Candidatus Ruthia magnifica str. Cm (Calyptogena magnifica): one gene and its partner. The protein of the gene in region 1 interacts with the protein of each later gene in a pairwise test. Links are inferred from orthologs where the notes say so. Each region holds a gene or a part of one and is shown in the gene's direction. Other genes may lie near its edges.

Region 1 (17,026 bases):
TGACGAAGTGTTGTGTCTGGATTAGCAACATTAAACAAATAAGCTTGAACATCATTTATTCTATATTGAATCGCAAACTTAGCTTCAATCATATTTTCATCTTTAGTCAGCATTAAAGATTCGGATGAAACATTACCACCAAAGCGTCGATTGTTATTAACCACATTACGATAACCAATTTCAGCTGTTCTGACTTGTTCAACATTAATCCTATTTAAAGTTTCAATTGGATAAGGGATATGCCAATGAGGCCCTTGAGAAGTTTCTTCTTGGAATGCGCCAAAACGCAACACAACACCTTTTTCAGCTGGATCGATAATATAAATACCTGACAACAGCCAGACCAATAAAACCAAAATTAATATATATTTAAAGCCACCTCTTGAAGGAATTTTAGATGTGCCAGCGCTTGATAATTTTTTATTATTAAAGAGACCATCAAATTTATTTTTAAAATCTTTAATCACTTTCTCTAATTCTGGTGGTGTTTGATTACTACCAGACCAAGGGTTTTTATTATTGTCATTCCAAGTCATTTTATTTATGTGTGTCCAAATATAGTGAAAATCGGGGTTATTTTACCCAAACTAAAGCAAGTTTATGCAATTTATTATTACGGCATATAATGTTAAAATAATAATTTTCATAAAAATTACAACCATCATGAAAAAGCAATTAGCTCTTTATTTATTGTTCATTCTATTGTCTAGCATCATTAGTGCCGAAAGTTTAGTGTTAGACTGCCAAAACAATGCTTTACTTTTTCAGAAACAAGTACTTTCAGACAAAATTAAAGATCTTGATGTTCAAGCAAATTATAGTGAAGTTGTTAAAGATGATCATTACCTTTTAAAAGGTAATGTTTCACTAAATTCAAGCACATATTTTCTAAGTGCTGACGAAATTAGTATTAACAAGTTTAGTAAAACATCTATAGCAACTGGTCATGTTAAATTTCAAGACAACGAACTTATGCTTACTGGTGATAAGGCTGTGGTTGAAAAACAAGGCGAAGTAACTCATACAACACTAAATAAGGTCAAATTTCATTATCCTAATTCAATGATAAATGGTCGCGCTCAAGTTGTGACTAATGATGGCACTAAGCAAGTATTTAGTTCAGGTAGCTATAGTTTATGCCCACTTGGTAATTCTGACTGGCAAATGAAGGCTGGCAAAATCACATTAAATTCTTCAGCAAACAAGGGTGTGGCAGAAGATGTTACTATTGAGTTTTTAGGAAAGACTATTTTTTATTCTCCTCATTATGAATGGGTGTTGGAAGGTCGTGGTTCTGGATTTTTAGCACCAACATTTGGTAGTTACAATGAATCAGTCACCAATAAGGGCAACAACTACCAAGTTAGAATTCCTTATTACTTTAATGTTGCTCCTGATCGCGATTTTCTTTTAGTACTAAACCAGTTATCAAGTCGTGGTAGTGCACTTGAAGGCAAATATCGTCAACTTATCACTAACAATGGTTACTTAGGTTATGGGCGTTTTGAAATTGAAGGTCTTTATTTAGATAAAGATAAAATTACTGACAATAGGCGCTGGCTATTAAATTCAAAATTAGACTTATTTAGTACCAAAACTAATTTAAGTATTATTACTAATCGAGTGTCAGATTCGAATTATTTTAAAGAAATTACTCATAGTAATATTTCGGATACAAAATTGCAATCTCATGTTGATTTATCTTATAAAAACCAAAAGAAAAATTTAACCATGTCTTTATTTGCTGAGTCAGAGCAGCTCATTAATAATGGTAGTGCTTCGTACACGCGTGCACCAGAATTATCTTTTAACAAAGGTTATAAAGTTTTAGGTGGGCGCAATGTTAATTTATCATTGATTAGTACAAAATTTATACATAAAAACTCAAACATCACAACCAATAAAACTGGAGTGCGCACTTATGTACAGGCAAAATTTAGTCGTTCATTAAGGACTAATAACTATTCACTCACCCCAAGTTTAAATTTATCAACAACCGATTATACGATGAATGATGTTGCTAATCAAAAGCGCAATATTGCTAGTTTTAATCTTGATTCTAAATTTTTCTTAGAAAGAAAAATATCCTTATTTGGTACAAATTTAACCCAAACTCTAATTCCAAGACTGGCTTACAATTATACACCTAAAAAAGACCAAAGTGTACTTCCTAATTTTGATTCAGATGATAAAAATGATTCATATGAAGGTTTATTTTCAGGGAAAAAATTTACAGGTATTGATAGAATTGCCAGTGCTAATGACCTTACCTTTGGTCTTGAATCAGATTTTATTGACGAAGAAATGGGTGATACTTATTTAAGTTTAAAAATAGCTCAAGTATACCGATTTGATGACATAGGTATGAATGGTAGTGGCGTTTTAACTAGCCAAAGAAAATATTCTGATGCTACCATGTCGGCTAATTTAATGATACGTGATTTTGCTTTTAATAATTCACTGCAATACAATCCAAAAACCAACAAAATAAGTAAACGTAATAGTTCGGTTGGTTACATTCTAAGCCCTAAAAAATTTTTAACTTTGGCACATCATAATGATAATGGTAAAAAATTAGCTGAATTATATGGCGCTTATCCACTAACACAGAAAATACATGTGTTTGCTGGCATTAATCGATCCATTAGTGATTCAATTACTAACAAAGAAACCACAGGAATTGCTTATGCATCTTGCTGTTGGGCGATGCGTTTAGCGCACTTTAAAGAACATGTTAGTGGTAATGATTATGCTTATGTGACCAAATTCGAGCTGGTTCTTAAAGGATTGAGCGTTACCTCTTCAAATTTATACAAACGCCTAAAAGAAGATGTACCTAATTACTTAGTTAATCTTGATAATTTTTAAAATGAACAAAACTTTACTACTAATTTGTGCATTTTCATTGAATGCATTTACCATACCTAACAGTATTATTGCCATTGTTAATGATGATTTGGTCACTTTTGACCAAATTAGTGTTGACATTAAATCTAATCATACCAAAGTGCAAAAGTTAGTCTTGGTCAATCAACAAATAGACTTAATTTTGCAACTACAGAAAATTAAGCAACTAAACATTACGCCAAAAGAAAATGCGATTAATAGCATGTTAGGCAACATTGCCTCAAATAATAATTTAAACTTAATGCAATTACAATCTCTACCTAAATTTGATGAAGTTATTGACCATGTAAAACAAAGTTTATCGTTAGAGGGTCTTAGACAATTTATTGTTGAAAATCTTGATATTAAACTTACTGAGGTTGAAATAATTAAGCAATTGATTAAAACCCCTAATCATTCAAACAAATTAACGCAACAAATAAAAATTGCACAAATCGCCGTTAATTCTATTGATCAAGTAGACTCATTATTGAGATCAAAAGATAGCTTGATTAAAGACTTCTTAATTGATCTAAGCGAGAAAATTAACAAAGGTGATTCATTCTCTACTTTAGCAAAACTTTATTCGCAGGACGCTTCTTATAAAAATGGTGGTAAATCTGATTGGCTTAATCTATTAAAATTACCGGAAATTTTTAAACAGAATTTAAAAAACCTTTCAGTAGGTGATTTATCACAGCCATTTAAAATAGGACAAGTCTGGAGAATTGTTAAAATTATTGATAAACGTAGTGTTGATAACTACTTGATTGAACTTAAAACTAAATTAATACGTCAAAAAGAAAATATCTATTTTAATGATTGGATAAAAAAATTAAGAAAAGAGGCTTATATTGAAATTTTTGACAATAAGTTATAGATGTCAAAATCAATTATTATCACTAGTTTTCACGCTGTTCAAGCGCAGTTAAAATCAAATCCTACATGTTTTATTAAGGTCTTTATATTAAATAAACGGTGTGATAAACGCTTAAACACTCTCACCTCTGAGTTTAACAATTTTGGTATTAGTGTTCAGCGGTGTACCAAAATTCAATTAGATAAATTAAGTAATCATCAAACCCACCAAGGTGTTGCAGCTGAAATATTATTACCTACCCTACCCGACCAAGGCGAGTTAATCTCTTATGTGTCTAAATTGGATAATGCTGGTTTTATTTTAATACTTGATTCTATTCAAGACCCTAGAAATTTAGGCGCTTGCTTGCGTAGTGCTAACGCAGCTGGGGTTCATTGTGTAGTCATTAACAAAAATGGATCAGCGCCTATTAATTCACTGGTACATAAGACTTCTGCAGGTGCGCTTAATCAGCTAAAAATTTTCCAGGTAACCAATCTATCTCGCACCATTAAGGCGCTACAACAAAAAAACATTTGGGTAATCGGTTTAGATGGCTCTGTTAATATCTCCATTTATCAAATAGATTTAACTATACCAAATGCTATTATTATGGGCGCTGAAGGCTCTGGACTTAGAAGGTTAACCAAACAATCTTGTGATCAATTAGCTAAAATTCCCATGCAAGGCAAGGTGGAAAGTTTAAACGTATCTGTTGCCACAGGAGTGACACTTTTTGAGGTAAATAGACAGCGTCTTCTATAGGCTCAAATTATGTGAATTTTACGCACATATTTGGTTAGCAATGAAAACAACTATTATCAGTTAAAATTGAAAATAAAAAACGAAGCTGTTTCATCACAAGCATCCAGAATGATTAGTGTTTTTAAATGGCACTTAAAAACAAAGGTTGTGTATCAATGCAATAGTTTTGGTTTACAGTACGTATAACGTAGTTATAATCAACAAAAGTTTGTGGTATTTGATACGTGGTTGAATTCTACTCTAGTGCAAATTTTTTTCAAACTTAACATGGTCTTTCCTATAGAAAAAATATGTAAATTTTTTCTATTTATTGTTTTTTCACTACATGAAAAAACAACCTTAAATTCAAATCACCTATGTATGATTGATCTTGAAATAAACGTATAACAAACTATTTTAAAATAACACTAGGGGGATTGTTTATGAATAGACAAGAACAAACAAATGTATTGACAAAAGACTGGGCTGAGAATCCACGTTGGAAAAATGTGAAACGCGCTTATAATGCGAAAGACGTTGTACGTCTACGTGGCTCCATACAGCCTGAATATACTTACGCACGATTAGGTTCTGAAAAATTATGGAAACTGATTAACGATTCTTCTAAAAAGGGTTATGTTAATTGTATGGGCGCAATCACAGCAGGTCAAGCGATGCAGCAAGCAAAAGCAGGTATTGAGGCAATTTATTTATCAGGTTGGCAAGTTGCTGCTGACGGTAACACATCAGAAACCATGTATCCTGATCAATCCTTGTATGCGTATGACTCAGTACCAACAATGGTGCGTCGCATTAACAATACCTTTAAACGTGCTGATGAAATTCAGTGGGCAAAAGGTATCAATCAAAACGATCAAGAGTATGTTGATTATTTTCTACCTATTATTGCTGATGCTGAGGCTGGGTTTGGTGGTGTATTAAATGCTTATGAGTTGATGAAAAATATGATTGTCAATGGTGCAGCAGCCGTTCATTTTGAAGATCAGTTAGCTTCGGTTAAAAAATGTGGACACATGGGTGGCAAGGTTTTAGTTCCCACTCAAGAAGCGATTCAAAAACTCACTTCAGCACGCTTAGCAGCAGATGTAATGGGTATTCCTACGATTGTATTAGCACGAACTGATGCTGAGGCAGCAACCCTATTAACGTCTGATGTAGATCCTAGAGATGAAAGATTTGTGACTGGTAAACGTACTCCAGAAGGATTTTATATTGTTAAAAATGGTCTTGAGCAAGCCATTTCACGCGGTATTTCATACGCACCATATGCTGATTTAGTATGGTGTGAAACTGGAAAACCAGATTTAGGTTTTGCTCGTGAATTTGCTCAAGCAGTATTAGTTAACAATCCAGAACAACTATTAGCATATAATTGTTCGCCCTCATTCAATTGGAAAAAAAATCTAAACGATAGTCAAATAGCCTCCTTTCAAGAGGATATTGCCGCCATGGGATATAAGTATCAATTCATCACTCTAGCTGGTATTCATAATATGTGGTATAACATGTTTGAACTTGCTCATGAGTATGCTCAAGGTGAAGGCATGAAACATTATGTTGAAAAAGTTCAGGAGCCTGAATTTGCAGCAGCAGAAAAGGGCTACACATTTGCTTCTCATCAACAAGAAGTGGGGGCTGGTTATTTTGATGATGTTACTACTGTTATTCAAGGCGATACATCTTCGGTAACCGCCTTAACAGGTTCAACAGAGGCGGCGCAATTTTAAAGTGTTAATCTTGTTTCAAATTTGCTTGAAGTAGCATCTTTTTAGAAAAATTACAAAAAAGTAGTTCTTAAAAGATAATTAACTAAAATGTCAGGTGAATCTGCTATAAGATTGATGTTATTAGTGCGTAATAGGATTTATATTTTAACAGATTTAATTAAAAATAGCAATGGTTATGAGCTTTGGTGAGAGTATTTCGGACGTCATGATAATAACATTAATTAGCATGCACGACCTAGAAAAATCACTCATAATTTCTCTCATGAGAAGTTACTTTACCTTATCAAATCCATAGACTATATTGTTCGCGAAACATCTAGCATTAATGAATAATTGTGTTTTATGGCATAAAATTTTTCATGTGATTAATTTAATTGAATACGATGACCACACGGTATATTTTCCTTGCCTTTAACAAGCCACATCGCTGGATAGCTTTGTTCAAATTCTGGAAACTTGCCTTTGGCATCAGTAAAATAAATCAGTACACTGGGTATGGTATCTTGTGTATTAACATAATCAAACACAGGATTAAAATTAGTGCCTTTACCCGCCGCCTAATGATGCTGGAAATGTCAGCGTCCCAAGCTTCAAAATGCCATATCAGTTCTTTACTAACTTTTTCATCACAAGCAATTAATGTAATTGAGGCGAGTATATTGCTTTTAATGGCATTAATTTCTGTTATAAATTCATCAATTTCATCTTGATGAGATTGAGCCAGAAGTGTCAATGGCAACAGTAATATCAATTTGGTTAGATCTAAGTGATGACAATATTGCATTGCCACACTAAGACGTGATGGTCTAGCATAGGAGAAATCAATTAATTTAACAAATCCACCGTCTAATTTTCCCACTTGTTGTGCACTTGAAGCAAGATTTTTTTGCCATTTACTGCTTAATTGTTGAATTTCATCTAGTGTTAAAGGACTTGGCTTATCTACCAAGCCAGAAGAGTTTATATTGTTTTGGTGATTATCTTTGTTATTGTCTTTTAGACTATCCTCACGCAATCCACCATCAGACTCATTTGCGTCATCTTTTGGATTGTCATCATATAAATACTGATCCATAGGTTTAGTATCAATACTATCATCAATCATTGGGTATATTACTTCTGCAATCATGCCTTGATATTTATGAAAAATAGGTAAATCAAGTGGCGGATGAAACCCTTCTTTTACCAAAAGTGGATTAATGGCAAAATCACAAGCCAAATCCCATTTGCGTTAATGCACAATTGCATGGCTTCATGAATAAGAACAAACTTAATTTGCTGGTCAATAAAACTTGGATTATAATAAAAGCTTTTAGCGTCAGTTGCACTCGTCTTACACCAAGAATCAGCGGTTTTAAGTGGTAGCCGAAGCACTAAATTACCTAAAAAGGTTTGTCAAGAATAAGTTGTGTACGTGCTTTAATTAGCTTTTCCTCAACTGCTTGCAAATCAATCTTATCAATGTTATTTTCAATCACAACATCTTCGACAATAACCCTTTCCTGTGGTTCAAGTTCAATAGCTTTAATCAAACATGATATCAGCAATTTTATTTGCCCAATCAGTAAATTCAGGGATGGTAAAAATATCGCTACCAATACCACGTTGCATATCTGATACCAGCATAACACCCAATTCTTTTTGTGGAAAGTTTTTAGCAAAATTAAGAATATGGCCCCATACTTTTTCAGCATAATTAGTGTCTTAAACGCTGATTGCTCTACCTGCTATTGCTGCACAAATTGCATATTGCAAATCAAGCTCTTTAGGAATTGAGACACTTTCGCCATTAATAATAGCTTCAAGATCAGGCAAATTAGACATGTGTTCAACAAACGTAGTAATTTCAAACCCCTACCACTTCGCCAACACAAGCACTAGCAGCTTGTCTAAATAAAGATAAATCAGTGCCAAATTTATTCAACGCTCTATGTACAAATTCCCAAGTTCTTGATGATGGAAAAGCAACTGGGTTGTGTTTAGCGTCAAACTCAAATAAATGTTCAGGACGATAACGTAAAAAACCAATAATACGTTCATCAATGTTGTTTTTATATGCCCACGTCACCCAATCATTCAAGTCAACATCAAGCTCAAAATGCGAAAATCGATTTGCCAAAGGTGCAGGCATGGCCTCGATCACCTTGGCGATTTCCTGCAGCAAATATCACCCCCCAGCCCTCAGACACAATATAATCGCCTAAACGGCGGTCAAGAATAAGCTGATATGGTTGGTGGTGCTGAGGTAATTTCATCAAGAAATAAAATACCTTGCTCGCCATGACGCTTTGAATCGGGTAATAATGAAGGCACTGACCAGTCAACTAAATCTCCATTTTTAAATGGTATACCACGAAGGTCACTAGGCTCCATTTGTGATAAGCGAATATCAATAATATTAACCCTATTCTTGGTTGCCACTTATAATTTTGGACTTTCCAATTCCTGGTGCACCCCATAACATAACGGGTGTATGATAACCTTGCATCACTGATACTAACTCTTCATTAAGAATTTTACTGACTTGTTCTGGACGCATGAATACTTGAAATTATTAAAACAGGCCCTATTTTACAGTAACAAAATATAAAATCACTTGACATGACTACCATTAATCTTACTTCAGAAACACTATTCAATTTTCCTTGTGATTATCACATTAAAGTACTTGGCAAGGATTGTGAAGCACTTCAACGTACTATTTACAGCATTGTTGAGCGTTATACTGACAAATTACATCCTAATCAAATAACAAAAAAGCACAGCTCTAAAGGTAATTATATGTCTTTTAGCATTCATATTATCGCCAGTAGTAGAATTCAATTGGATGCCATTAATCAAGATCTACAAGACTGTCATTTAGTGTCTTATGTTTTATAAATTCTTATGCGTATTATCGACCTAGGGCGTCAAAATTATTTAAACGTTTGGGAACAGATGAAAATATTTACTAATGCTCGTAATAAAAATACTCAAGATGAACTGTGGACTGTAGAACACAATCCTGTGTTCACACAAGGTATTTCTAGTAAATCAGAACATATTTTGTCAAGTAGTGACATTCCTATTATTCAAACTGATCGTGGCGGACAAATTACTTATCACGGTCCTGGTCAAGTGGTTATTTATTGCTTAATTGACCTTAAGCGTCTTGGTGTTGGAGTTAAAAAAATGATTGAAATCATTGAAAATTCAATCATTGATTTATTAAAAACCTATGCTATTAAAGCACATCTAAAATCAGACGCACCAGGTGTGTATGTTGATAATGCTAAAATTGCAGCACTAGGTTTAAAGATTAAACAATCAAGAACTTACCATGGCTTGAGTCTTAATGTGGATATGGATTTATCTCCGTTTATGCAAATTAACCCTTGTGGATATCAAGATTTGAAAGTAACACAACTCTGTAATTTAACGGAAAATAGAGATACCTTAAATACCATTGCTGAGAAACTTAGCCAAATACTCATTAATCATGTTGCAAGAAATAGACATTAAAAGCCTAAAAGGTAAATCTAAAGTGGTGCGTTTAAAAATTAAGCCTGATTCCGAGAGATTGCCCATTAAAAAACCAAATTGGATTCGCATTAAGCACGTTGCTAGCCAAAAAGTTGAGCAATTAAAAAAAACACTTCGATCACAGAAACTATTTACAGTTTGTGAAGAAGCACAATGTCCAAATTTAAGTGAATGTTTTAACCATGGTGCTGCCACTTTTATGATTATGGGGCAAATTTGCACGCGTCGTTGTCCATTTTGTGATGTTGCTCATGGCAAACCAAAAGCACTCGACGTAGATGAACCTAAACATCTGGCTAATACCATTAAAAAAATGCAGCTTAAGTATGTGGTAATTACTTCAGTGGATAGGGATGATTTACGTGATGGTGGTGCTCAACATTTTAAAACGTGTATTGATAATATCCGGCTAAGCACACCCAAAGTGAAAATTGAAATTCTAACTCCAGATTTCAGAGGTAGGATTGATAAAGTGCTTGAAGTCTTTAAATCTTGCTCACCTAATGTATTTAATCATAATCTGGAAACAGTACCAAGCCTATACCAAAAAGTACGTCCTGGTGCAAATTATAATTATTCATTGAGATTGCTAAAAGCATTTAAACAACAACACCCATTTGTCATTACCAAATCAGGATTAATGTTAGGAGTGGGTGAAAGTGAAAAGCAAGTTATTAATGTTTTAAAAGACTTACGCAAACACAATGTAGATATGCTAACTTTAGGTCAATATTTACAGCCAAGCAAACATCATTTAGCTGTTGAGGCGTACATTCATCCGAATCAATTTGATAAATACAAAAAAATTGCACTTAAATTAGGATTTTCTCAAGTTGCTAGCGGACCTATGGTGCGCTCTTCTTATCATGCTGATTTACAAATCAAAGGCGAATTAATAAGTTAAAAATTAGTAGGAAAAAATATAAACAGGAAAATTTTCTGAGTGTCATCTTTCTCTTTTGTGTAATAAAAGGTGTGAATGTAACGTTTCGAATCATAAATCGCTCTTGTCTTCTTTCTTCAATAATTCGTTTTTAGCTTGATCTTTTCTATCTAAAACCGTTTTTATCCACTCTTTAGGATCTTTGTCTATTTTTTTAGCTTTGACTGGTTTTTCAACATTGTATTTTACATCTGCATCTGCATCACCAGGAAGAAGTCCCATGTTAACTGCAATATTTCTACAAGCAGCCTCACCAGCAGATAAAGTACCTAGTGGGATTACGACCAAAGTAAGCACAGTAGAAACTAGCACACCAAACAATAACGAAATTGCCATGCCTTGAAAGATGGGATCTGACAAAATAACACTAGAACCTCCAACCAATGCAAATGCAGTAATCATGATAGGTCGTGTGCGTGAAGAGCATGAATTAATCACTGAATCAAAAAACGGCATACCCTTGGCATATTCTTGAACAGTAAAGTCAACCAATAGAATAGAATTTCGTACAATAATACCTGCCAATGCAATCCAGCCAATCATTGAAGTGGCTGTAAATTCTGCACCTAACAACCAATGACCTGGAACAATGCCTAGTAATGTTAATGGAATTGGTACCATAATAATAGCTGGGATAATAAAGTTACCAAACTGCCATACAACTAACATATAAATTACCACCAGTGCTACAGCAAATGCACTTCCCATATCACGAAAAGTCTCATAAGTAACCGTCCATTCACCCGTCCATTCAAAACTTGGAACAGTTTGATCTGTTGGCGGTCCTAGATATTCACCTTGTAATTGTTTGCCATCAATCGTTTGATATTTAAGCAACAAATCATCCACACCCATCATTGCATAAATTGGCGCGCTTAAGCGACCTTTAGGCTCTCCCAACACATATTCAACATCTGCTAAGTCTTTGTGGAAAATTAAGTCATCTTCCTTTTTATAACTAAACGAACCCAACTCTGAAATTGGAATCATACCACCATGTTGCGAAGGTACAGGTAATTGAGTTAAATAAGACAATTGAGAGCGTTTAGATAACGGTATTTGTAGGCAAATACGAGAAGGTTCAAGTGCATTCTTTAATCGAATCGTGCCTACATTAAAACTACTCATAGCCATAGAAAGTGTTTCTTTAATGGTCATAACACTAACACCAAATCGAGAAGCTTTTGCCGTATCCACTTGAAAATTAATAACTGGATATTTATCACGCATTAAATTATCAATATCTGTCATTGTGTTAGATTCTTTAAATAATTCCGTCAAATCATTTGCAAGTTTATGACGTGTTTCTTTATCTGGACCATATACTTCAGCAACTACGGGGCGTAATACCGGAGGACCTGGTGGCATTTCAACAACAGCATAATTAGCACCTGCATCTTCCACAATTTGTTTAACCAAAGTTCTTGCTTCTAAAGAAATCTCATGACTAGAACGATCTCGCTCTGACTTTTCAACCAACTGAATTTGCAATTCACCCTCTGAGGGAGATTGTCTTAAATAATAATGCCTTACTAGTCCGTTAAAATCAAAAGGCTTGGCAGTACCTGAATAAGATTGAACGGCAACCACTTCTGGCATATTACGCAATACTTGTGCCATTTTATGTAAGGTTGAAGCAGTATTCGCTAATGCTGTACCATCAGGCATGTCTAACACCACGCCAAATTCAGACTTATTATCTAATGGCAACATTTTTACAGGAACCGAAGTGGTATAGAACATTGACATTGATATAAAAAAAACAACAACCAATCCAATTAAAAAACTCCAGCCATATGCCTTTATATTGAACAGTTTAGAAATGGTTGAATGAAAAAAATCAAACATAATCTTCGTTTCTTTTTCTTCTTTTTTGTGCATTTTTCGCAATACATTTAAAGGTGGCGCAAACACCATAATAAAATAAGGCGTAAAAACGAATGCTGCAAATAATGAAAACATCATTGCAACCGATCCCAGTACTGGGATTGGAGCCATATACGGACCCATCATACCACTCACTGCTGCCATGGGTACCAAAGCCGCCACCACAGTAAAAGTTGCTAAAATTGTTGGGTTGCCCACTTCACGTACTGCGTCAATTGCAGTGCCAATGGTAATTTTATTATCAATCAGCCATCGCCTATAAATATTTTCGGTAACAACAATTGCGTCATCCACCAAAATACCAATTGAGAAAATCAAAGCAAATAAACTCACCCTATCAATGGTCATGCCTAACATCCATGCAGAAAAAATGGTCATCAATAATACAACTGGAATAACCAGTGTGACAACAATAGCTGGACGAATACCCAAAGCAAACCAAACAAGCATAGTCACTGCACCTGTGGCAATAAATAATTTTTTAATCAAAGCGTTTACTTTGTTTTTTGCAGATTCTCCGTAGTTTCTAGTAACACTAACCTCTACATTATCAGGAATTAATCTGCCCTTTAACGCTTCAACTTTGGCGAGAATATTTTGTGCTACTTCCACGCCATTGGTGCCATATTTTTTTGCAATAGCAATGGTTACAGCTTGTTCGCCAGTAGCTTTTTTACCTGTTTTGTTTGCTTTTCCAGTATAATAACTAACCATATGCTCGGCATCTTCTGGAGCATAATACACATCAGCTACATCACGTACATAAATTGGCTTACCATCGCTAACTGTAATTACCAGGTTTTCAATATCTTCAACTTTACTAAAAAAATCACCTGAATAAACCTCCATCCTAAAGCCATTTAGCTCAATATTGCCTGTGTGTCCCCTGACGTTAGCATTACCAATTGTGTTGGCGATTTGTTGAATAGAGATACCATGTCCAGCTAAACGACCTGGATAAGCATCAATATGAAAAATTTCCTTACGCCCCCCAACAATAAAGCCATTGTTAGTATCTTTAACCTTAGCAAGTTGTTGTAACAACTCCAAGCTCAATGAGCGTAACTGTCCATCATCAAGTGATTTTGACCAAAGCGTTAAATTAATAATTGGCACGTCATCAATTTCTTTGGGCTTAATGAGTGGTTGCTTAGCACCTGGCGGCATAAAATCAAGATTTGCCAACATTTTGTCACGTACTTTGATAATAGAGGCGTTCATTTCCTGGCCCACATCAAACTCAACAGTAATAATGCCATGACTTTTATCACTAACAGAATAAACATGCTTAACGCCCAAAATATTTGACATTAAACGCTCTAAAGGCTTAACAATAATATTTGACACTTCCTCAGAAGAAGCCCCTGGATATTCGACAAATAAGTCAATAAGTGGCACAGAAATTTGAGGGTCTTCTTGTCTTGGGGTTGAAATTAAACCAATAATGCCTGCACTCAACATAGCGAAAAATATGATAATGGATAATGGCGAAGTAATGAAAGCCTTAGAGAGCTTTCCAGCAATACCTAACTCAAAATCTTCATAGACCTCGTAATTTTTATTTGTCATAATTAAATTAAATACTCATGCCTGAAACCATTAAGATGTTTGGATTAGCCACAATTCTTTCACCAATTTTCAAACCTGACAAAACGCTTTTTTTATTTTTGCCAACTTGTTCACCTAAACGTATGAATCTTAATTCTGTTTTATTGGTTGATGAATTAATAACGAACACGCTTGGCAATGAAGAACGCCACATAATAGCCACTTCAGGAATGGTGGGTGTTAGTACACCAGAGTCTGTTTCAAAAATTTCTACTTCTGCATATGCGCCTGACAATACTGGCACATTTGCTGGCAAATCAAACTTAACTTTAACACTGTGTTTGGCATTATCTGCAATGGGATAAATTTGTGAAAGTTTAGCATCAACCACAATGTTGGCAATATCCAATTTAATACGGTATGTTTTGTTAAGTTTTAGACTTCTGACTAGTCTTGAAGGCACATTCACTTCAACTTGAAGATTTTTAATATTGGCAAATTTTATTAAAATTTGACCAGGCTGAACAACATCACCCTTATTAATACTTTTAGCCACAATCACACCGTCAAATGGTGCACTAATGTTAACATCTTTTAAGCGTGATTCAACTTGCTTTAAGCGTGATTCAACTTGCTTGAGTTTATTTTTGGCTTGCTGATAGTTTGTATATCTAGAGGTTCTATTAGCAAACTTGTCAAAATCTGGATTACCTTGACCTGATATTTTTAACATAGGATCAGTAAACATTGAAAACATACCTGGTACGCTACCAAACATACCACCTGAGTTTGGGGATACGATTGATTGTGAATATTGAACACCTGCATTTCTAAGTGCTTCATTGGCTGAGGCAATTTCTGCATAAGCTGAATCTCTTTGTGCTTGAATAGATTCTTGTTCTAATGTGACTAAAATCGAATCTTGTTTAAACATGTCACCTTCTTGACCACCAATGCTTAACACATCGCCAGAAACTTGAGCAACCAAATTAACCTGCGAAGAAGAAATGACTGAACCGCCTAAAAGTACTCTTTTATCAAGTGACATACCACTCACAACCTGGACATTATAAGCAGATTCAAAATTATTAACACTTTGATTTACGTTTCTAAAAGGTGCACCAAATGATGTGATTTGCGTCTGAGAAGATAACGAAAACATCAATAAAATTGATGTGAATAGTAGTAAAACTGATGAGTTCATAATTGGTTTGTTTTTTTTAAAGTGAAAAAAATAAACTTTAACGAGAATTTTATATGATTAAAATACACTGTATCTATTATTTTCTTTAAAAAAGACAAATTGCTTTTATCATAATTGGTATAAATATTTGTTTTTAAATAACTTTATTTACTTTTATGGACAAATTTCGCTATAAAAACCTCACAATATTGACCTAATGACGACCATTGCTTTCACCGTTGGAGAACCATCAGGCATCGGACCTGATTTGGCTGTTATTTACGCTCAAAAAAAATCAAATAAAAATCTTTTGTTATTTGCAGATCCAGATGTCTTATTAAATCGTGCAAAACAACTTAATTTAAATATAAAAATCGTTGAATCTGAACAAGCTAGTTCAGCTTATGAACTGCCTATCTATCCAATTAAAGTTAACACTCCTGTAAAGTGCGGTATTTTAAACAAAAACAATGCGCAATATGTGTTAAATACACTTGATCGCGCAACTGAGTATTGTCTTAACGCACAATGCGATGCTTTGGTTACTGGACCGGTACATAAAAGCATTATTAATCAAGCGGGAATTCATTTTACAGGCCATACTGAATATTTAGCTAACTTATCTAATACTGATAAAACAGTCATGATGTTGGCAACAAGTGACTTAAAGGTAGCACTAGCAACCACGCACATGCCACTTTCAGAAGTACCTCAAAATATTACCACGCAATCTTTACAAAAAACCATTAGTATTATTCATCAATTCTTATTAAATGACGGTATCGATACACCTAAGATTATTGTGTGTGGTTTAAACCCACATGCAGGCGAAGATGGCTATTTAGGCATGGAAGAGATTGAAATTATCAACCCTTTAATTAAAAAACTAAATAGCCAGGGGTGCGATCTTGTAGGTAGTGTACCTGCTGATACAGCCTTTACACCTGATGCGCTGATTGGTGTTGACTGTGTACTTACTATGTATCACGACCAAGGTTTGCCAGTACTAAAAACATTAGGATTTAAAAAAGCGGTTAACATCACACTGGGTTTGCCATTTATCCGAACCTCAGTGGATCATGGTAGTGCACTTAGTCTTGCTGGTACTGGAAATATTAGCCTTGGTAGTTTGAATACTGCGCTGAATTATGCACAAATACTAATAGCCAATCGTAAAAAACGCCAACTTTCACAAGTGGCATCGTCTTATGCATAAAGCCTGTAAGCGTTTTGGACAAAACTTCCTTGTTGATCATAGAATTATTGATCGTATTATTGCCACCATCGCCCCAAAACGTGATGATAATTTATTAGAAATCGGTCCTGGACAAGGCGCCATAACACTACCTTTATTAGATTATGTAGACCAATTAAACGTCATTGAAATTGATCGAAATTTAATTTCAATTTTAGAATCACTTAAACATTCTAATTTAATCGTTCATCAGGGCGATGTGCTTAAATTTGACTTAAACGTCGTACCCATACCAATCAGGGTGATTGGAAATTTACCTTATAATATTTCCTCTCATGTTCTTTTTTATTTACTTAAAAATTTAAACAAAATAAAAGACATGACCTTTATGCTGCAAAAAGAAGTTGTAGAAAGGATAGCAGCAAATAATGGCTCTAAAATATATGGACGTTTAAGTGTCATGATGCAGGCGTTTTTTGATGTTCAGATGATTTTTATTGTACCACCAGAA
Region 2 (12,149 bases), 330 kb from region 1 along the record:
AAAAGTATCATATAATTACTTAACGATGGATTTTATTCTTTCAAGGCATGTTAATAAGGCATAGTTTTATAGCTTAGACGACTGTTAACTAACTATGAAACCCACATAACAATTTTCTATTAACACTTAGATAAATAATAATGAGTTAAATTCTTTTTAACTTTAGTATTTACTGAACAGAACGCTAATTCATATTGAGTTTTAATTGGACTTTTATTTTTTAATAGTTTCAATTTTTAATGGCTTATCCTCGGTGTTAAAAAGTTCCGAAAATTACAACATAAAAAATAAAGTACAAATAATTAATAACGTTTTATAATTAAAAAATTATATCTAAAAACCTCCGATGTGTTTTATCATAAAATTTACTTTAAATCATCAACCTAATTTAAACTAGATTGATTTCTAATCCAATACTGAAGTTTATGTAAAGGCTCTTTGTCTTGTGCGTGGCAACACTTCTCAAGCACATATAAACGACTATCTAATTCTTCAAATACCATAACATAGTGTTCATTCTTTAGCTCTTCTTTGTAAAGTTTAGATTTAAGCGAAGTGATAATGCTGATTAACATTTGTTCATTTTCTTGTTTAACAGTATCGGCTGCACAAGTTTTAAACATAGCATTCGCTTTAATTTGTTGCATTTTTTGTATATGTTTATCTTGTTCTAAATGCAAGTTTATTTTAGGATAGGCCAACCTAATACTATCCGTTGTTACGTAACCTTCATGAGTTTGCAGTTTGCCAGAATTAATTTGTACTTGAATTTGGGCGCGACTCACCCCAAGCTTTCGTGCTGCTTGTGAAACGCTTAATTTAATCACATTACTCTCCAAAAAAAATCATCAAAGTGATTGATAAATTAACTGTATTTTACTGGTTTGTCAAGTGTATTAAGATTTGTTAATACTGAAATAATGCCATTATTACTAGTATTCGGCGTGACTAGCACTTTGTTAAATCCAATTGAATTGACATAAGTTTTTATTCTATCACTTAAAACAACTAATAAATAGTTTTTAAGCCTATCAACATCAAGAATCTGACTGGATATTTTCACTAGTAATTTCATACTATCTATACTAGTAATGCTAATAACGCCTTCATTTCTTGATAACAATTCATCAAGTGATTGACGATGTAAAGAGTTAATATTATGATTCACACGTTCATACACTTCAACGTATTCAACTTGATTATTTTGTTTAATTAGTCCTTGTTTTAAGACTTCTCTACCACTTTGACCTCTAAAAATTAGAATTGTTTTATGATACAATTGAGCTACGCTATCAAGTGCTAAGAGCGCTTCACTGGAAGCTTTTTTTCTAGGAAAATCATCAATCTCTATATCATTCTCGCTTAATTTTCTAGCAGTAGCACTACCCACTGCAAAAATCTTATGATAACTAATTGTTTTAAGAATTTTTAAGCCATATTCAACAGCATTGACACTAATAAAAATAATCACATCATAATAATTATTTTCTACCTTAGCATCAATAGAGTTAAGCTTTAATGTTGGAAACAAAAGTGGTTTATTGCCACTTTTAGTCACCATAGATTGTAACTCTTCTACTTGTAAAAGTGGTCTAGTTAATAATACATTCACTAATTAGAATCCTAATATTTCAGCAATAATTCGTATTTTATTCAACGTTTCACTTTCTGCATGTTTGCAAATAAGTACAGTTTTAGTGTTAATAAGCAATATATCTTGCAAAAAATTCCGAATTTGCTTTTCATCCAAAACGTTAGAAGTGTAACGAATGGGCAATTGATTAAAATGTAAATATTTGTTTGTAATTAATTTGGTATTTAAATCAAGTTTTAGTTTTTTATTAGACTGGAGGCATAATTGATAATCACTTAATATCGTCATTACTTCATCACTTGGCTGCTCATCAAGTTCACAAAATAAATTAAACTGAGACCGATATTGATAAATCAGTTTAAGTTTTGATGTAAGTTGAGTTACATCTAATAACTGCGCCTGTTCAATGGATATAACCAATTCAAACACTTCATCAAAGTCTTCTAATTCTGTAAATATTTGCTCTAGATCTTCTTCAGTATCAATTTTTAAAGCCAAAGCTTTGAATAAGATTGAGTAATAGTCAAAACGCCATTCATTAGGCAAATCATCAGGGTAAAAATCATCAAGTAAATCTAAGCCACTACGGCCAATTAAGAATTCTGTTTTGTTCATTTGGATTTATATGTCTTTATAATAAGTGAAAATTTTATACAAAGATTTCTTTATTAATTATGTCGAATATTCTACTACCAATTATTGCTTTATTATCAGGATTTGTACTTTTAATTTGGAGTGCAGATAAATTCACTGAGAATGGGACAAAAATTGCTAATATTTTCAAGATATCGCCACTCATTATTGGATTAATTATCTTTGGGTTTGGCACTAGTACGCCTGAAATGCTAGTGTCAGCACTTGCTGCTATAGAAGGTAATACAGGACTTAGTATTGGCAATGCTATTGGTTCTAATATTTTCAATATTAGCCTAGTATTAGGTATTAGTGCAATTATTAGCCCAATTGAAGTACAAGGGGATGTTTTTAAAAAAGAATGGCTATTTTTAATGGTTGTCACACTTTGTTTGGGGCTATTGTTGTGGGATTATCGTCTTGATTTTACAGATGGTATGATTTTATTGTCTTTATTGGTTTTATTTTTTGCTTATACTATAAAGCAAGCAAAAAATAAAATGTATCACGAATTTGACGAATTCGAACACAATGTAAGCAAAACTCAGGTTAAAAAAACTTGGATAATGTTGATTGTGAATTTGGTGAGTTTGATCTCTAGCGCAAAACTTGTGGTTTGGGGCAGTATAGAAGTGGCTAAAGTATTTGGTGTTTCAGATTTAATTATTGGGCTTAGTGTAGTGGCACTAGGTACCGGTCTACCAGAACTGGCAGTATCAATCACAAGTGTTTTAAAAAAACAATATGCAATGGTGATAGGCAATGTCATCGGTTCTAATTTATTTAATACCATTGCGGTATTGGCTATACCAGGATTGATCCACCCATCAGATGTACCAGTAGAGGTTATTAGCAGAGACTACCCAGTCATGTTATTGTTGACTATTCTACTGTTTATTGTCTCTTATAAATTTAACAAAAAACACATTATTAATCGTTTTAAAGGGTTTGTTCTTATTGGTATGTTTGGTCTTTATATATGGCAATTATTTTGAAATTAACCCTTCACAGTGAATTTGAGACTTATGATTTTGCGCATCAATTGGCTCAATGTGCTCAATTAATTAATAATTGCATAGTTATTTATTTAGAAGGTGATTTAGGAATTGGAAAAACTACTCTAGCTAGAGGATTTATTCAATTTTATGGGTTTGATCGAGTTAAAAGCCCCACCTATTCTCTGGTAGAAAGTTATATTAATGACAAAGTCAATATTCATCACTTTGACTGTTATCGATTAAGCGATGCACAAGAATTAGAATATATTGGTATTCGAGAATATTTAGCGCCTAATCACATTCAACTGATTGAATGGGCAAATTTAGGCAAAGGTATGATTGCTCCAGCAGATATGGTAATTAAAATCACTAATGATTTTGATAAGCGTGAACTGGAAATTATTGCATATACACAAGTTGGAAGTCAGCTACTCACATGCATCAATTTATAAGAAATCTCAAATACAATTTCTTTTAATTCAATAAACAAAGAGGATTTGTTTGTATTGAAAAATACATTTATTCGTCTTATTCTCTTTATTAGTAATGTTTATGCAAACAATAAAACCACGTTATTTAACTTTCATTTTTGAACATCGCCTAAGCGAGCTAGAATTGTCATTAATATTAAGCCAAATATTAAATTTTCAATTAATGGACAAAAAAATAAGTTGTTTTAAAAATTAAAAATCACTTAATCGAACTTATAAAAGCTCTTTTATCAAGATCAGTACATTGGAAAAATACGTTAATATTTACGTTCGAAACTGCTAAAAAATTACACCCTAAAGCTCAATAATCAGGGAACCAACCAAGTAAGGTTAAAAATATAACAAGTCATGGTCATGAAAACTCAGATACGCTGGGTTATCGGTATTTAAAAGAAAAGTATACTAACCCTGAAAATTACTCAAAAATCAATCGAACCGAGGCATGAAAACCATCTTTATTAGACGATGGATTATTATGTTAGTTTGACTAAACCAACTATGCTTCGTTATTTATTTCAATTCATAATGATTTGATTCAGTCAAATGTACAAAAACTAGAAGTGCTTCAGTTTATACTTTGTCAGAACGTGACGGCTCAACCAAATTTGCTAGAGATTTAGAAAAATTGAAAAATATAGCTGATCAATTTGTGGTTAATGAGGCGTTAATTAAAGAAGATCAATTTGAATAAAATTTTATGGAATTTTTTAGAAAAGATCTAGACATTCAAAGTTAAAAACTAGGATTTAAAATTCTCAAACGAATAAGTGAGGGTTTTAGTTTATTTGTATAAAAAATATCGCAAAAGGTAGATTTTGTTATCTTAAAAACACCTTTTATTCTTTCTGTATTAGTTGAAACTGCGTTTATTTCTAACCCTGAAGCCGAACGACTTAACAATTCAAAACAATAGGATAAGATTGCCAGTACAACTTATCAAGACATCCTAGATTATTACAAATAAAACCTGAATGAGCTATTTTTTATTTGATTTATCAGGTGCATGTCCTTCTTTTGGCGGCTCGTAGTTTGGATCATTTGGGTTCATAAATATAAAATGATAATCGCTATCTTTATCTATTTTGTCAAAATCCACCACCATGCCTTCAAGCAGTGTTTTCTGCTCATAAACAAAAATATACTCAATATCATTAGATTTAAGATGAATATCATTGTCATTGCGAGCATCAAAGCCCATTAGGTATTGGAAGCCTTCATCAGTTTTATCAACAGCAAAACGAATTAATAGTCCCTGTGTTTCTAGATTATAGGCTGATAAAATAATTTCATTCGCTGCTTTTTTTGTAATTATAATCATGATTTTTTTTTTAATCTTTCTTATAAAGTTAACAAATTGTACAACCCACGCATTACCAGTTACATTACGTAAGTGTGTATACGAAGCCAAAAGATTGTGCTTAATAATGCCATCAAACTTATTATCTATACCCACACCGCGCAAAACCTTAAAAGCATAACGTGTATTGACGTTAATATTTTTAAGCTTTGAGTAATGAAACTCGTGAGCATAAATACGCTTAGACACGTTAGACCAACAATGCTCATCGGTTGGTGTCAACTCAACATAACCCCTACCAACAGGTTTGGGTGTCATATACGTATTTGCATCAATCACACCTACCATTGGATGGGTTTGTTTATTATAGGTAATACTGTTAGTTAAATACATCAAGCCACCACATTCAACATATGTTGGCAAGCCTTGCTCTATTTTGGTTTTAATATTTTCTAGTAAGAGTTGATTGGCATTTAACGCTTTAAGTTGCATTTCTGGAAAACCGCCGCCGATAAATAACCCATCACATACTGGCAAATTATGATTTTTAAGTGTGTCAAAATATTTTATGTTAACACCTAACGACTCAAATTTATCCAAATCATCTTGATAATAAAAACTAAACGCTCTATCTTTAGCAATAGCAACCGTGATTTTTTTCTTAATTGTATTAGTATTAATAATTTGCTTATTAAATTTAATACAATTTAAATTCATTAATACGTTAAGGTCAACTTGATCTATAATAATACTAGCAACTTTGTTGATAAAAGTTTGCAATTGTAATGTTTCATTGACAGGTATTAAACCCAGATGACGCTCATCAATCACTAGTGATTTAGAACGACGCACGCAGCCTAACAAAGGAATATCAGTATAATACTCAATAGCTTGAATTAATTTTGACTCATGGCGCTCACTGGCTACTTTATTAAGGATAACACCAACAATATCTAAATTTTTATCAAACGCCTGATAGCCACTAAGTAATGGTGCCACACCACGGGTAATACCTGTGCTGTCAATCACTAATACCACAGGAATATTTAACAATTTAACAAGATCGGCATTGGCATCACCACCAGTAACACTCATACCATCAAACAAGCCCTTATTGCCTTCAATAATAGTAAGATCACTATTGACACTTTGATTGTTATACAATTGGATGATTTCATCATCAGTCATGTTGTAAAAATCTAAATTATAGCAAGGAACGCCACTGGCTTGAGTAAGCCAAATAGGGTCAATATAATCAGGTCCTTTTTTAAAGGTTTGAACCTTTAAAGATTGTTGTTTAAATGCAGCGCACAATCCCAAACTAATAATAGTTTTACCTGAGGATTTATGAGCAGCAGATAAGTAAAATGATGAAGGCATTATCTACCCTATTATAATCAAATTAGCTTTTATAGTGCGGATCAGCCACATCATCAGCCAAACTCTCTGGCAAGAATGCTAAAAATTTAACTAAGAATGTCACTACAATGATTGCCAAAGCAATGCCACCAATACTAAGAAAAATTTCTGGTAACGAAGCTGAATATTGAGCAATACCACCATAACCTTCTAAAATTTCTTTACCTGGAAATAATTCCATAGGATATTCTTGACCACCGATGATAATAACATACAACTGAATAAGTCCACCAATAATAATTAACACAGAAGCCAAGCCTAACATTGAGCGATTACCCTTAGTGGTCGGATGATAAATCAATACTATTGGAATTAGGCCGCCTAAAATAATTTGCCCATACCAAAATAATTTTGTATAAATACTGCCATCAAAAAGAATAAAACTTTCAATACCCATATTTTCTGCTAAGTACAAACTACCCAAATGATATATAGTCACAAAATACATTACCGCTGCGACAAACACACCCAAAAGGTTACTCAAACGATTAACCACAGCATCCCCTAAAAGCCTGTTAGTCCACTGGTAACTTACTATTAAAATAAGTATGAAAAATGCTAAACCAAAAGCAAAAGACATAATGATAAACATAGGCGCCATAATAACAGCGTCGTAAGCCTGTTTAGCAACTAAAAATCCAAAAATAGAGCCTGTGCCTGTGGTTAAAATTAAGCGCCAACCAAAAGCGATCAAGCCAGCTTTTCGGCTAAATTTATTCATGCGGCGTTCAAACAGTAACCACAAATAAACAGCAACCACAACAAAAAAACCATTATATAAAATAATGTTCCAAGCAAAAATTGATTTAAAATTATATTCAGTCATGGCAATAATCAAACGATCTGGACGACCTAAATCAAGCACTAATATCATTAAACCACCAGCTAATAACGATAACGCAACTAAGCCAGATAAGCGTGATAAGGGTTTATATAATTTTTTATTAAACACAGAAGAAATTGAAGCCACGTTTAGCGCACCACTCGCCGCTACTATCAAAAACAAGGCAAACACATGTGGCATGCCCCATACAATACGATTGTTCATACCAGTCACAAAATGACCATGATGCTCCATATAATATGCACTACCTAATGCAGTTAAAATTAAAATCAACAGTCCTGCAACTAGTATATAGAATCCTAAACTTTTTCCTTCAATTTGTTCAAAACGAATATTGCTCATAAAATTTCCAAATTAAATTTATTATTTAAATACCACTATAGCGCACGCCAGTATTTAAATTAAGATCTGCTCTAATTTGTGTAGATTGAACTGTTTTCAAGGTTTGATTAATTTTACTTGACACGTCATATAAATCACCAAAAATAACAGCATCACTGTTTACACTTTCAACACAAGCAGGCATCTCACCTTTGTCAACCTTGTGTACACACATTGTACAAGATTCAACAGTGCCTTTACCACGAGGCATGTGTTCTTTTTGATTGTTTAGTGTCTCATGTACAAACGAGCGAGCGTCATATGGACAAGCCATCATACAATAACGACAACCAATACATAAATGCTTATCTACCAATACAATCCCATCTTCACGCTTCATAGAGGCATTTGTTGGACAAACATCAACACAAGGTGGCTCTTTGCAATGTTGGCACATCAATGCAAGATTACTAACTTTACCAGTGGCTTTATCTTTAACCTTTAGTTTTTTAATCCAGTCTGGTTTTTGATTGTCTGTTGAGTGTACCTCAGAGCCCCATCCTTGCTCCTTTTGACAAGCGCTAACCATGCCATCAATATCAACTTCACTTAACTTATTAGTATCAATCAACATACCCCAGCGTTTTTCATTGGTCACCGGTGTTTTATTAGTACTGGCAAACGCTGTCAAGGTAATACCACTAGTAACTATAGCAACACCAATTGTTGTTGTGCTCGTGGTTTTAATAAAATCGCGACGATTTAATATTTTACTCATAATGAACCTTCCTTTGGTTTCGTGCGGTGACAACTAAAGCAATCAAGACTAACACCGACTTGTTCATGACAATCTGAACAAAATTGATCCTTCTTATTAACTGAATAGTACTGATTGATTGTCTTATTTTTATTAGCATGGCACGACACACAACCTTTTAAAGAATATTCATTCGTTCGTACACCTTGGCGCAAGGTTTTATCACGCTTATGACGTAAAAATTCAGGATGCATTTTTCGAATAATCGAAATACTTTCATGAAATACTTTGCCAGATGCCTTAATAGAATTGGCTTGCTCACCAAGATTATCATGTTCGTTAGTATGCGCAAACACATTACCTATCAACAAACTTAAAAAAACAACCAGCAAATGATTCATAATTTTTATTACACTTAGATTAAATCGAATTATTCACCAAGGCCCATTTGAATATAACCAGTCGGACAAACGTCAGCACAAATATGACAACCAATACACTTATTGTAATCAGTATCAACATATCTACCCAGAGTTGCCTTGTCTTTCTTAACCTTAAAGACCGCATCTTGAGGGCAATACATCACACAGTTATCACATTCAAAACACAAACCACAAGACATACAACGAGCTGCTTCTTTTTGTACTTCCTCTTCAGTGTAACCAATTAAACGTTCATCAAAATTACCTAGTACGTTGTCAACATTTACCAATTTATGATTGCGTTGATTGCGTTGTTCATAATCAAAATGACCCAAAAATAATTCCGTATGTGGAATAATGGAGGCAAAAGCCCGATCTTCATAATTATGCACCGCAAAATCAGCAGTATCTGTTGAGACTGCAACATTAGAATCTAACTCATAAGATTCAGGAGAAAGGTCCCATTCTTTTAACTTATTCATTAAATCAAAATAACTAACATCAATCTTAGGGCGAGTATGCTGATCAGCGCCCACGAGATAATCACCAATACTTTCAGCAACAATTGATGCTTGACCAATAGCAGTTGTTAATAAGTGTGGACGAACCACATCACCACAAACAAAGAAACCTGGTTTATTAGGTACTTGATAGTTCTTATCTGCATCAATAAATCCATGTTCATTAAAAAAGGAAGTGTCCATACCTTCAGAATCAACACCTTGACCAATGGCAGAAACAATCAACTCGCACTCAGTATCAAATTCAGAGCCTTCAATTGGCGTATTTCCATCTTTTTCTAAACGAATCATACGTAGTGCAGTTGCACGACCATCTTTCTCTATAACTACTTCAACAGGTTGTAACTGTCCTTGAATTTCAACACCCTCACGAGTTGCATCATCAATTTCTTCTTGCGCTGCTGGCATATTTTCAACGGTAGAACGTGTTGTTAACAATACGTCTGCACCTAAGCGCTTAGAAGTATCGACCACATCATGCGCTGTATCACTAAAGATAATATGTTCAGGACGGTCTTTTTCAGCAGCATTATTAATATTACCCAAGCGGCGTGCAACTGACACAACATCAATTGAAGTATCGCCACCACCAATACAAATCACCTTGCCTGTAATGTGTTTCAAACGACCTTGATTGTACGCTTCAAGAAAAGCAACACCAGAGACACAATTTATTGCTTCACCACCTGGAATAGGCAATGTACGACCGCTCATAGCGCCTATTGCAAACAAAACAGCATCAAATTCTTTTTCTAATTCGTCAATAGTAACGTCAACACCAACTTTCGTGTTCATTCTAGTTTCAACGCCTGTATTGATAATACGATCAATCTCATAAGACAATACATCACGTGGTACACGATAATCAGGAATACCGTACATCATCATGCCGCCTAATTGATCATATTTTTCAAATACAGTTACACTGTGGCCTTGACGACGTAATTTAAGTGCTGCTGCCAAACCGCCACAACCTCCACCAATAATAGCAACTTTTTTGCCTGTATCTTTAACATCAATTTTAAACGTATAACCTTCAACTTTTGCATTATCGCCAATAAACTGCTCAACCGCATTAATACCGACCGTATCTTCGACTTCATTACGATTACAACCATCTTCACAAGGTGCTGGACAAACACGACCCATCACTGATGGAAATGGATTTGAATCTGTAGCGCGTTGAAATGCGTACTCTTGCCAAGATAAGTCACCAAAAGGCTTCTCCATGCCGCGAACAATATCTAACCAGCCACGAATATTATGTCCTGAAGGACACGAACCTTGACAAGGTGGCGTTTGAGTGACATAAGTAGGGCACTTATGAGAGGTGTCTTCTTTAAAAATTTTTTGACTCCACGGCACTGTTTTTAGTTCATCACCATCATCGGTATATAATCTGAATGTGTGATTATAGCCCTTAGTTGGTACGCCATATGGGTTCTTTTGCATATCAAATCTCCTTATTTTCGTTTAAGTTTCTGCTGTTTCTACCAACGTGGCATCATCAGTATCAGTTTATGGTTGGTCCTTTTGGGCTTCTGTTTGTGGCTTATCCATAATAATTGCTTCACTCACTAACTGGTGAACACTCACAATCATGTACGGGTCAAAATCAAATTTAGGTAGTACTTTAGAAAATTGCGACTTACAAATGGCACAAATAGCAGCCAGTGTATTAACACCATTATTTTTTTCAACTGCTTTCAGTGCTTGCATTCTTGGCATTGCACCTTTCACACGAATTTCCATTAAATCGTCTGTTAATAAACCACCACCACCACCGCAACAAAAAGTAGCCTCTTTAATTGTGCTACGTTCCATATCAACATAATTATTACACACAGCTTTAATAACATCACGTGGCAAAATAAATTGACCACCTGAAATACCACCCATATTAGTTGCACGGGCAACATTGCATGAATCATGAAAAGTAACCGTTCGATCATCATTAGCAGACTTATTAAAGGTTAATTTACCTCTTTGAATTAAGTCATGGGTATATTCAATAATATGTTGTGGTTGTGGATAACGAGGATCTAATTGGTTTTGTAATTTTTGACCAAATTCATCGGCAGCACCTGCACCTACGCCTGATAGAGTATTCCAAAAACTATAAGCAACACGCCAAGCATGTCCACACTCACCCACCATAACCCGTGACACTTCTAAATCAAGTGCTGCCTTACGAATACGCAAAGCAGCCTTACGCATTACATCATAAGAACCAATAAACATACCAAAGTTTGCACCTTCAGAAGCATATGAACTTAACGTCCAACTAACACCATCTTGATGAAATACTTTACCATAACCGATTAACCCATCAATATGAGGTTCAGCAAAAAAGTCTGCCGATGGGGTGATTAATAAAATTTCTGCCTTTTTTTGGTCTAAGGGGTATTTAACGGCAATCCCACCTGTCTCTTCTTCAATTTCTTCTTCAAGGTCAAGCAATGTATCACGCAAAGCTGGCTCAGGTAAACCCAAGTTATTGCCAATTGTTAAAGCCTTGCCTAAAATTTGATTACAATATTTTTGACCTATGCCAACCGTATCTAACACTTCACGAGCTGCCATTGAAATTTCAGCTGTATCAATACCGTATGGACAAAATACTGAACAACGACGACATTGTGAACACTGATGAAAATAGTTATACCAATCATCTAACATATCATCGTCTAATTCTTTAGCGCCTACCAATTTAGGAAAGTATTTACCTGCAAAAGTGAAATGACGACGATAAACACTTCTAAATAAATCTTGACGTGCAACTGGCATATTTTTTGGATCTGAAGAGCCTAAAAAATAATGACACTTATCGGTACAAGCACCACATTTAACAC

What was found.
Region 2: the proteins of rlmB (region 1) and tsaE interact in binary tests that used the Escherichia coli proteins (3 or more experiments, as listed by UniProt). The link is inferred for Candidatus Ruthia magnifica str. Cm (Calyptogena magnifica) from one-to-one orthologs.

Annotation. Positions count from the first base shown.
Region 1 is NC_008610.1:583,560-600,585, forward strand. The notes cover bases 2,681-5,638. They hold rlmB (23S rRNA (guanosine(2251)-2'-O)-methyltransferase RlmB), read left to right. Parts: upstream 2,681-3,766; coding sequence 3,767-4,510; downstream 4,511-5,638. Other genes in these bases: RMAG_RS02675 (LPS-assembly protein LptD), read left to right, coding at 2,681-2,868; RMAG_RS02680 (peptidylprolyl isomerase), read left to right, coding at 2,870-3,766; aceA (isocitrate lyase), read left to right, coding at 4,933-5,638. Outside these bases: FtsH protease activity modulator HflK, read right to left, coding at 1-536; more of RMAG_RS02675, read left to right, coding at 664-2,680; more of aceA, read left to right, coding at 5,639-6,237; RMAG_RS05825 (hypothetical protein), read right to left, coding at 6,603-6,764; RMAG_RS02695 (hypothetical protein), read right to left, coding at 6,719-7,456; RMAG_RS06250 (hypothetical protein), read right to left, coding at 7,420-7,611; RMAG_RS05830 (hypothetical protein), read right to left, coding at 7,620-7,769; RMAG_RS02705 (YbeD family protein), read left to right, coding at 8,839-9,117; lipoyl(octanoyl) transferase LipB, read left to right, coding at 9,124-9,738; lipA (lipoyl synthase), read left to right, coding at 9,716-10,663; RMAG_RS02720 (efflux RND transporter permease subunit), read right to left, coding at 10,754-14,158; RMAG_RS02725 (efflux RND transporter periplasmic adaptor subunit), read right to left, coding at 14,166-15,341; 4-hydroxythreonine-4-phosphate dehydrogenase PdxA, read left to right, coding at 15,538-16,536; 16S rRNA (adenine(1518)-N(6)/adenine(1519)-N(6))-dimethyltransferase RsmA, read left to right, coding at 16,529-17,026. UniProt on the Escherichia coli protein: Specifically methylates the ribose of guanosine 2251 in 23S rRNA.
Region 2 is NC_008610.1:910,344-922,492, forward strand. Bases 1,979-4,941 are described here. They hold tsaE (tRNA (adenosine(37)-N6)-threonylcarbamoyltransferase complex ATPase subunit type 1 TsaE), read left to right. Parts: upstream 1,979-3,206; coding sequence 3,207-3,677; downstream 3,678-4,941. Other genes in these bases: RMAG_RS04250 (hypothetical protein), read right to left, coding at 1,979-2,209; RMAG_RS04255 (calcium/sodium antiporter), read left to right, coding at 2,269-3,222; RMAG_RS04265 (cobyrinic acid a,c-diamide synthase CobB), read right to left, coding at 4,693-4,941. Also shown: metF (methylenetetrahydrofolate reductase [NAD(P)H]), read left to right, coding at 1-15; RMAG_RS04240 (hypothetical protein), read right to left, coding at 384-827; RMAG_RS04245 (uroporphyrinogen-III synthase), read right to left, coding at 866-1,612; more of RMAG_RS04250, read right to left, coding at 1,616-1,978; more of RMAG_RS04265, read right to left, coding at 4,942-6,393; nrfD (NrfD/PsrC family molybdoenzyme membrane anchor subunit), read right to left, coding at 6,416-7,618; sulfate reduction electron transfer complex DsrMKJOP subunit DsrO, read right to left, coding at 7,644-8,375; RMAG_RS04280 (hypothetical protein), read right to left, coding at 8,372-8,755; RMAG_RS04285 (NAD(P)-binding protein), read right to left, coding at 8,785-10,749; sulfate reduction electron transfer complex DsrMKJOP subunit DsrK, read right to left, coding at 10,816-12,149. UniProt on the Escherichia coli protein: Required for the formation of a threonylcarbamoyl group on adenosine at position 37 (t(6)A37) in tRNAs that read codons beginning with adenine.